DNA from 3 places in the Cytobacillus firmus genome. Region 1 is predicted to be linked to each of the others. Evidence: riboswitches for the same ligand, from Rfam matches in the RefSeq annotation. Region 1 holds a riboswitch; each other region holds the start of a gene.
What was found. Region 1 has a riboswitch for thiamine pyrophosphate ahead of tenI (thiazole tautomerase TenI). Riboswitches for the same ligand answer to the same signal wherever they lie in the genome.

Region 1 (3,279 bases):
TCAACAAAATCATCCGCCTCCTACAAAGTGTACTATTTCGATTCGATCCCCATCTGTCAGCATGGTTTCAGCATGCATGGACTTATCCAAAATATGCTTGTTCAGTTCGACAATGACTACCTTTTGCTCCAAATGGAAATGCTCAAGCAGAAGTGAAACAGAATTAACTGTTTCAGGCAGCACCATAGCATCTCCGTTAATGACAACATTCATAAGAGCACCCCTTTAGACGATTGGACAAAGCAGTCCAGTCGGGACAGATTAAACGGATTAAACTGCTCTGTTTTGCCTTCGAGGATGTCTGCCATCAGCTCTCCTGTTGCCGGGGCAAGGAGGATCCCATTCCGAAAATGCCCAGCTGCAATGTATAACCCTTCATAGGCCGGATGTTGTCCCAAAAAAGGCTGCCCATCAGCTGATTGCGGACGAATACCTGTCCAGGCCCTTTCCCATTCTGTATTTGCAATATCCGGGACAAGGTTTTGAGCCTTTTCCATCAGCAGGGATATCCCTTCAAAGGTCACCTTTTCATCAAATGAGTTTACCTTAACCGTCGCGCCAACTACCAGCCTGCCAGATTGCTTTGGAACGATATAGCATCCGTGTGAAAAGATCGTCCCCTGTACAAGAGGTTTTTCAACCTTGACCGAGAAGCACTCGCCTTTTACCGGAATAATTGGCAGCGAAAGACCCGTTCTTTCAAGAATCTCCCTGCTCCAGGCCCCCGAAGCAACAATAACGGAATCTGCCAGAAATTCTCCCTGGCTGGTTCTGACCCCATAAACCTTTTCATCTTTTAAAATAAAATCTATTACATGTGTATACTCATAAATTTCTGCGCCGATGGCTATCGAAGCTTTTGCAAAGGCTAGGGACAATTCATATGCCTGTACCTGTCCGTCATTCGGTATATACATGGCCCCCCTCAATTTGTTTGATACGAAGGGTTCAAGTTTGATCAGGCTATCAATTGGTAACCATTCGGCCTGCTCACCTGCTTTTTGCTGGATTTCTATCAATCTTTTTAATGCCAGCTCCTCTTCTTTATTAGCCGCTACTTTATATACACCCTTATTTTGATAGCCAATATGAACTTGTGATAAATCTTCCAGTTCAGGAATCAGGCTCTGGTACATGGAGCGGCTTTTGCATGCCAGCTGGCATAGCGGGCCATCTTCTGTCAGTTCCGTTTGGGCTCCTAAAATTCCAGCTGCAGCTCCGGAAGCCTTGCCGGCTATTTTTCCCTTATCCAAAACGGCCACTTTATACCCTCTTTTAGCCAGTTGAAAAGCAATGGAGCTTCCATTAATGCCTCCACCTACTATAACGGCGTCAAATATTTTCCTCATCTTTCCCCTCCTCATTAAACTTATTTAAAAAGAGCTTTGCTGCCTCTGCAGGGTCCTTTGCCTGCAAAATCGCCGACATTACAGCAATGCCGTCTGCTCCAACCTCCAAAACCTCGGTGACATTTTCTGGTTTAATGCCTCCAATTGCCAATACAGGAATTTCTACTGCCTTTTTAAGAGCCTCCAGTGACCCAGTGCCCCTTGGCGGAACTCCCTTCTTGGAATCGGTTTCAAATATGTGCCCAAACAGGATATAATCAGCCCCTTGTTTTGCAGCCTCTTTTGCTTCTTCAAGAGAATGTACGGAACATCCGATGGGTATATCTGGAAAACGCATTTTGACAACATGGACTGGAAGGCTGTGAAAAGCAAGATGTACTCCTGTTTTATATGTCCAAGCAACATCCACCCGATCATTTATAACAATTTTATGAATGGGGACTCCCTCATTACAAAGCAGCTCAACCCCTTCATATAGCTCCCTTGAGGTTCGATGTTTTTCCCTCAAGTGGAACTTGTCTGCAAAGGGTTCTACTTCACCTGCTATTTCAGCAAAGGCCTCTAGAGAAAGCTTTCCATCTGATATAACATGCAGACACTTTTTCATAGAGGATGCTCCCATGCTATTTTTAATTTTGTGCAAATAAAAAACCACCTTCTAAATAGAAAGCGGGGTATGAGGCCCTGGAATATAGACCCGATACTCCACTTCCCTACGCTGGAATTCATGCCAGATCAGGTTCCAAGGGTCTTAAGCTTTTGCTTTAATCTCAGCCTGCAAACAGGCACCCCCAGCGGATATAATTTCTATTAAACTATAAAAAGACTACTGATAAATGTTTCCCCCGGCCTTATTAAATTCCTCAGCTTTCTCTTCCAGTCCCTTTTGTATCGCTTCGTCGGTTTCAAGCTGATGCTCTTTTGCATAATTCCGGATATCCTGAGAAATTCTCATACTGCAAAATTTTGGCCCGCACATGGAACAAAAATGAGCTGTTTTTGCCCCTTCAGCCGGCAGTGTTTCATCATGGAATTCCAAAGCGCGCTCAGGATCCAGGGAAAGATTGAATTGATCTCTCCAGCGGAATTCAAAACGGGCTTTTGACAGGGCATCATCCCTTTTTTGCGCTCCAGGATGTCCCTTAGCCAGATCTGCAGCATGAGCGGCAATTTTATACGTGATGACACCCTCGCGGACATCGTCTCTATTCGGCAAACCCAAATGTTCTTTAGGGGTAACATAGCAAAGCATTGCCGTCCCATACCAGCCTATCATGGCAGCCCCGATTGCAGAGGTAATATGGTCGTATCCCGGAGCTATATCAGTCGTAAGGGGTCCGAGTGTATAGAATGGTGCTTCTTTACAGATTTCCAATTGTTTATCCATATTCTCTTTGATTAAATGCATTGGAACATGGCCAGGTCCCTCGACCATTACCTGTACATCATGTTCCCAGGCAATTTTCGTCAACTCCCCAAGTGTTTCGAGCTCTGCAAATTGAGCCTCGTCATTTGCATCTGCAATCGATCCCGGCCGCAGTCCATCCCCCAGGGAGAAGGCCACATCATAAGCTTTCATGATCTCGCAGATTTCTTCAAAGTGTGTATATAAAAAGTTCTCTTTATGATGATGCAGGCACCATTGGGCCATAATGGATCCGCCTCTCGACACAATTCCGGTCAAGCGTTTTGCTGACAGCGGTACATACCTCAAAAGGACACCTGCATGAATGGTAAAATAGTCAACCCCCTGCTCTGCTTGTTCGATTAAGGTATCCCTGTATACTTCCCAAGTAAGATCCTCAGCAATGCCATTAACCTTTTCAAGTGCCTGATAAATGGGAACGGTACCGACCGGAACGGCAGAATTTCTGATAATCCATTCACGTGTTGTATGAATATTTTTTCCAGTTGAAAGATCCATAATCGT
Region 2 (3,279 bases), 1.9 Mb from region 1:
AAATAGTATATAAGCTATTCAAGAACTCTATTTGGAAAGTGCCCGGGCCCCTGCCATCCGTTTTTTCTGCAGCGATTTCGGCGGCAGAGCCATACACGACCAATGAAGCAGCTGCCGCTTTTACTGGATCCTTTTCAACAGCAGCGAAAGCTCCAATGACAGAAGTCAAAAGACATCCGGCACCTGTTACTTTCGTTAACAGGGGATGGCCATTGTTGACCGAAAAAGTGGAATGTCCATCTGAAACGATGTCCTGTTTCCCTGTAATGACGGTGACTGAACCAAGTTTATTTGCTGCTGACTTTGCAAGATCTGCAGTGCTTCCTTTCGCTTCCCCGGCATCGACGCCCTTAATATTCCATTGCTGTCCTGCTGCATTGGCAATTTCTGCAGCATTGCCTCTTATGATGCTAATATCTAATTTTTCCATTATTCTATTGGCTGTTTCTGTTCGATAAGCTGTCGCGCCGGCACCAACCGGGTCAAAGATTACCGGCACCCCATGCTGATTGGCTGACTTTCCTGCGATAAGCATACTTTTCACTTCTTTTTCAGTCAGTGTTCCCATGTTGAGAACCAGAGCCCCGGCGATTTTAGCCATATCACCCGCCTCTTCATGCGCATAAGCCATTACAGGTGATGCACCAATTGCCAGCAGGCCATTGGCAGTAAAATTGGTTACTACCACATTGGTGATATTATGTACCAGAGGGTTTGACTCTCTTACTTTATCTAATAGACTGCTAAGCTCCTGAATGTTCATTTTAAATCCTCCTTTAATTCATAACTAGTCCGCCATCCACAACCAAATTCTGTCCTGTAACTGCCCTTGCCCAGGGAGAAGCGAAGAAGACTATCGCATCTGCCACTTCTGCAGGATCTGTGACTTTTCTTAGTGGAGTCGAGTTTTCGATAATTTCAAACACTTCCTTAGAGGTCGAAGCACTGGCGTCTGTCGTTTTTAACAAACCGCCTGATACCATATTTGCAGTAATTCCATATTGGCCCAGCTCATTCGCCATATTTCTGGTGAAGCCTAATAAAGCAGCTTTGCTGGTCGTATAGTCATGATAGGGTACAACTGGATGCTGGAATAGGTTGGTGCCGACCGAGATTATCCTGCCAAACTCCTGTTTTTTCATATCTTCAAGACCTGCCTGAACAGTGTTCAATGCTCCCAGAATCGCACCTTCCAGCTGATTTTTGTAATCGTCCCATTTAATTGTTTCTGCATCTTTTTTTAAAACAGGGTCAAATTGAAAATTCACCAATGCATTATTGACTATGGTTGTAATGGGGGCTCCAAAGTGTTCCTTCGTTTTTTCATACATGGATTTCACTTGAACTCTGTCCCGAACATCAGCACGAATGGCAATGGCTGATTCGCCAATTTCCTTCTGCAGAGCATGGGCTTTTTCCTCGCTATGGAAATAGTTAATGACAATTCTCGCCCCTTCTCTTGCGAAAGCTTTAGCTGTTTCTTTGCCCAACCCTCTGCTGCTGCCTGTAATAATAACAATCTGATCGTTAAGATTCATAGAAAATCCTCCTTATTGATAGCCAATACATTTGTTTTGAGAACAAAATAAAAACCAGATCCGAAATTGGACCTGGCTGAATAATCTAAGAGAAAGAACGTCGTTCCCCGCAATTACTACTTTCCTACGCTGGTATAATCCAGATCAGGTCCGAAGGGTAAAAAACAGTCCGGTTTCTTTCTCAGCCCGCGAGCATCGGGCACCCCTAGCAGTAAAACTATTAAGTTGGCTGTTTTCATCTTAGCTTGAAAAGGTAAATCTGTAAAGTCTTGCAATTCTGCCTGTTCCTCTTTAAGGTGTAATTAGAAATACATAACTTGGAGGAATAATAGAATGGCTGAACACCAATTCCATTTAAAAGCACATTGGCCAGGACTTCGGAATAATGTGGGTGAAATTGAAACAGGCGGGCTGAGAACAAAGGTATCTATCCCTCCGGAAATGGACGGTCCTGGAATCGGAACCAATCCGGATGAAATGCTGCTGGGGGCAGCGGCAACTTGTTATATTATTACCCTGGCAGCCATGATGGAACGCAGCCGGCTCGAGAAAGATGACCTGACGATGGAATCAGTCGGTGTTGTGGATGTGACCAAAGGTGTGATTACCTACAGGAAAATCATTCATCGCCCGGTTATCGTGCTGAAGGCAGATGCCGATGAAAAGGACCATGCACTTGCGCGAAAGCTGGCGCAAAAAGCCGAAGCATCCTGCATGATCTCAAGGGCAATTAAAGGGAATGTGGAAGTCGAGTTGCAGGAAACCGTACTTAGATCAAAGATGTAAATCAAAAAACCGGCTTAATAGCCGGTTTTCGTTCACTAAAATGCCCATTTTCTGATTGCCTGTGCAACACCGGCTTCATCATTGGTTCCCGTCACAGCATCGGCTGTTTCTTTCACGATTTCCTGGGCATTTCCCATCGCTACTCCCCAGCCTGATTCCTCAATCATGGCAATATCGTTCAAGCTGTCTCCCATGGCCATTACATTTTCCATCGAAATGCCAAGAAGCTCTGTTACCTTCTGGATCCCTTTGGCTTTATTGATGCCAAGAGCATTGACTTCAATATTGGTTAAGCTTGAGTTAGTAATTTCCAGATCGCCTTTTGACTGCAGCTCCTTATGGATCAGTTCCCTGACTGCGTCATCTGAAATATCAAATCCAAACTTAAGCCACTCATGGTCATGAATATTTTCCGGCATTTCGTTGTTCCATACCCGTTCGCAGCTGGTGGCCCAAAAATTGGTCTTATGTGACTGTGACAAGTTCCACATCCATTCCATAACTTTGGAATCAACGGGAGCTCTTGAAATGGATTCTCCATCTGGGCCAAATATTTCACTGCCATTAACCGTAATTAAATAGGAGTTTAATTCCAGGGAATCGGCATGATCGCCTGCTGTAAGCCTTGATCTTCCGGTGCTCAAAATGACTTCGATTCCTTTCTCCTTTGCCTCTTTTATGGCTGCACGGTTCTCTTCAGGAATTTCCCCTCTGGAATTTAATAAAGTTCCATCCATATCGAGAGCGATTAATTTGATCTGCGGTGGAATTGTTGATTTTGTCATGATCCTCTCCCTTTCTTCTTTTAACACAATAAAGCCATTATATAGTTAGCCCGGCTATCCTTCAAAGACGGTGCTTTTCAGGTGAATATTTTATTGGGAAATGGAAATACCTGTATGTATTAAATATTAAAGGTGATGTCCTATGTATCTGATACTTGTTATTGTTGTAT
Region 3 (3,279 bases), 730 kb from region 1:
TTCCATTAAATAAAATTTCACCTTCCTTGTTTAGGACCACGCACCGATCGGTCAAATCAATCCAATCATCCAGCTTATGCTCAATTATTAGCAGGGAAAATGCCTGGTTCTCTTTAAGCTCTTTGATTATGCGTGTAAGTTCATAGCTTGAAGCCGGGTCCAGATTTGCTGTCGGTTCGTCCAAAATCAGGATATCCGGTTTTAATGATAAAACACATGCCAGTGCAAGCTTTTGCTTTTGGCCCCCGGAAAGGGTGTGGATTAAGGAATGTTTATACGGCAAAAGATGAACAAGCTCCAATGCTTCATCAATCTTACTCTCTATTTCTTCAGGAGGTGTTTTCATATTCTCAAGCCCAAATGCCAGCTCATCCTCGACTGTGGTCATGCAAAATTGGCTTTCGGGGTCTTGAAACACAATGCCAATGTGCTGATTAATTTCGCCAGGGCCGAACTCCTCCAGCATCTTTCCCTTGAATGAAATGGTCCCGTCCAATTTGCCATCAACGGCCTCCGGATATAATTTATTTAAGCAGAAAGCAAGTGTGCTTTTTCCCGAGCCGCTTGGGCCCAGCAATAGAACTGCTTCCCCTGGATAAAGGCTGAATTGCACATCTTTTAAAATAGGTTTTTTCACATCTTCATACCTGAAGGAAAGCTGTTCAGTTTTTAATATGTGCCTATTATGCTGTAATTCCATTTTCCGGTTTTCCCCTTTTTAGCTCTTTTCCAATAGGAAAGCTGTTTAATGCCCCTGTTTTCGCAAGGCTTTCGCTTAGCCATTTGCCTAGCAATCCAGCTAATAAAGCACCGCTGATCAGCCTCACAAAAAACATAGCCGTAACATAACCGGGTGAGAGGGCCGCATAGCCGGAAATGAAATAGCCCCAAATAAAACTAGTAACAGATGAGCCCATTCCGGCAGCAATTAAAACCCATGGCCGGTAATTATTCCATTTCGTGGCCGCAAAAACAGCTTCTGCTCCAATCCCCTGAATCATCCCTGACAGTATCAGGCGGGGACCAACTGCGTTGCCGATCATGACTTCAATGGCTGCAGCGATGGTTTCCGATAAAAAGGCTGCTCCGGGTTTTCTGATTATGTAAGCTGCGATAATTGAAACAATAAACCAAATGCCAAAAATAAGATCATATCCAATTAAGCCGAACATTCCATATAGCACGTTGCCAAATTGCAGGAATACCAGATATACAACTGCAAACACGACAGCGAGTACAGACAGGACAATGACTTCTCGAAGCTTCCACTTTTCAAGCATATTACTCAGTCTCCTTTTTGGATGGACTGTTGGCAGACATATTCACTGTCATAACAATATGTGTAGAATCGCTTTTCTTGCAGTTTTCAAAAGCATCCTCCAGTGTTTTAAAAACAGCGTGTGCATCTCCATCCAGTCTTGAAGCATAATGCACTCCTTTAGTAAAAGTTTCCCGATTCTTTGCGAGCTCGACCTGGTTCATAATGACGTTCATGTAATCAGGAATCCCCATCGGATAAAGGGCAAACTGGACAGCGACTTCCTGGCTGATTCCTGCTGCTGAATCTTCATTCGCCCGTTCCTCATTTTCAGCAAGATAAGCATCGCCCGCAGTATCACCGGGACATCCATTTGAAAAAGTCCCGTTAAACACTACATGGTCCCCATGCTTAACTGTTTCAAGATAAATAGCTTTGACCACATCGAAAACATGAATGGACCTGCCTCGCACACAGGTGCTCACATCATCTGTTTCCATCCATACCTTGCTCGTGTCCACTTCTTTTAGAGCTGACAAAATAACCTCCGCAAACCTGTCAGTCATTGGGTAAATTGAAAACCTGCACCCTGTAATTTCACTAGTTCCACATAAAAAATTTTCCTGCATTTTGCCATCCTCCTATTTTAGTTTTAATGAAAGGCTATTTTCGCAAAGTTTGTTGCTTTTTGTATCTTATTTACTGAGTTGATTGGAGCGGAAGGTGCGAGACTCCTGCGGGAGTAGCTGGACAGGTGAGACCCCGCAGACGCGAAGCGTCGAGGAGGCTCACCGCTCGCCCCGCGGAAAGCGAGCAGCCTGGAGCGGAAATCAACGGACAGCATTAATAGGCCAAAAACAACAATTTATACGAAAAGAGCCTAATGAAAATAAAAAACTGCATTCCCATAAGGAAATGCAGTTGAATGATATCAAAACACTAGAAATGATAGCCGTTCACCTGCACTTCCCCACGCTGGTATTATCCAGATCGGGTGATAAGAGTCAGAACGGATTGTTCCTCTCAGCCAAAAAGCTCCCCTAGTGCAAAATAAGATATGCAGTTTTTATTGACTCCATCTTAATACGGAGCATCCAAATTGTAAATGACTAATTTATAATTCTTCAAATCAATTGATCTATGAAAACAGATAAACGCCTTCACTAACACAGATAAGCTATAAAAAATTTCTGCATTGTCCATGTCATGTTCTATTCCAGTCCTTCTCTTCATAAAAGTGTAATAGGACAATTTTACACCGAGAATAGGGGGCAAATTGGATGATATACAGAATGCTTGCTTTAAACATAGACGGAACATTACTCCAATCAAATGGAAGACTTCATAAATCAACAAAAGAAGCGATTGAATATGTGCAGCAAAAAGGGATCTATGTAACACTTGTTACGTCCAGAAGCTTTCCATCCGCGAAAAAAGTGGCTAAAGCATTGAAAATCAATTCTTTGCTGGTCACACACAGGGGGGCATATATTGCAGCTTCTCAGGAAAAGCCGATTTTTGTAAAAAGGATTCAGGAAGATGAAACGTTTGAAATCGTGCGCCTGCTTGAAGGCTTTACCTGTCAAATCAGGCTGGTGCACGAAAAATATTCCCTTGCCAACAAAACGAAGCTCAATACCAACATGCTTGCTAAAACTGTTTTTACAACCGGCGATCCCATTTTTTATTCCCAGCAGTTTGTGGATTCATTAAGTGACACCATTTTAGATGAGCCGGTCACACCGCCAAAAATTGAAGTGTACTTTGAAGATAAAGAAGACCTTGAGGATGCTAAGACAGCCATTTGGGGCATGTTTGAAAATGTGGAAGTCATTAAACTGAATGATCTGAGGATGGACATTGTTCCTGCCGGAGTTTCAAAGCTGAATGGTTTGCTCTATTTATGCGAGCACCTTGGAATTTCCAGAAATCAAATGGTCGTCATAGGAGATTCTGGAGATGATCTGGAAATGATTGAAGCCGCCGGTCTGGGTGTGGCAATGGGCAATGCCCCGGCAGAG

Region 2: another riboswitch for thiamine pyrophosphate. It lies ahead of NAF01_RS12060 (3-oxoacyl-ACP reductase); the one in region 1 lies ahead of tenI (thiazole tautomerase TenI).
Region 3: another riboswitch for thiamine pyrophosphate. It lies ahead of NAF01_RS06550 (YkoF family thiamine/hydroxymethylpyrimidine-binding protein); the one in region 1 lies ahead of tenI (thiazole tautomerase TenI).

What each region holds. Positions count from the first base shown of each region.
Region 1 is NZ_CP098323.1:508,756-512,034, reverse strand. It holds gene NAF01_RS02715 (thiazole synthase) at 1-7, opposite strand, end outside; gene thiS (sulfur carrier protein ThiS) at 10-213, opposite strand; gene thiO (glycine oxidase ThiO) at 210-1,349, opposite strand; gene tenI (thiazole tautomerase TenI) at 1,333-1,956, opposite strand; TPP riboswitch at 2,043-2,152, opposite strand; gene thiC (phosphomethylpyrimidine synthase ThiC) at 2,176-3,279, opposite strand, start outside.
Region 2 is NZ_CP098323.1:2,367,101-2,370,379, forward strand. It holds gene thiM (hydroxyethylthiazole kinase) at 1-763, opposite strand, end outside; gene NAF01_RS12060 (3-oxoacyl-ACP reductase) at 777-1,538, opposite strand; TPP riboswitch at 1,643-1,755, opposite strand; gene NAF01_RS12065 (OsmC family protein) at 1,872-2,324, shown strand; gene NAF01_RS12070 (Cof-type HAD-IIB family hydrolase) at 2,360-3,109, opposite strand; gene NAF01_RS12075 (CBO0543 family protein) at 3,252-3,279, shown strand, end outside.
Region 3 is NZ_CP098323.1:1,236,708-1,239,986, forward strand. It holds gene NAF01_RS06540 (ABC transporter ATP-binding protein) at 1-700, opposite strand, end outside; gene NAF01_RS06545 (ECF transporter S component) at 684-1,280, opposite strand; gene NAF01_RS06550 (YkoF family thiamine/hydroxymethylpyrimidine-binding protein) at 1,282-1,887, opposite strand; TPP riboswitch at 2,209-2,310, opposite strand; gene NAF01_RS06555 (Cof-type HAD-IIB family hydrolase) at 2,539-3,279, shown strand, end outside.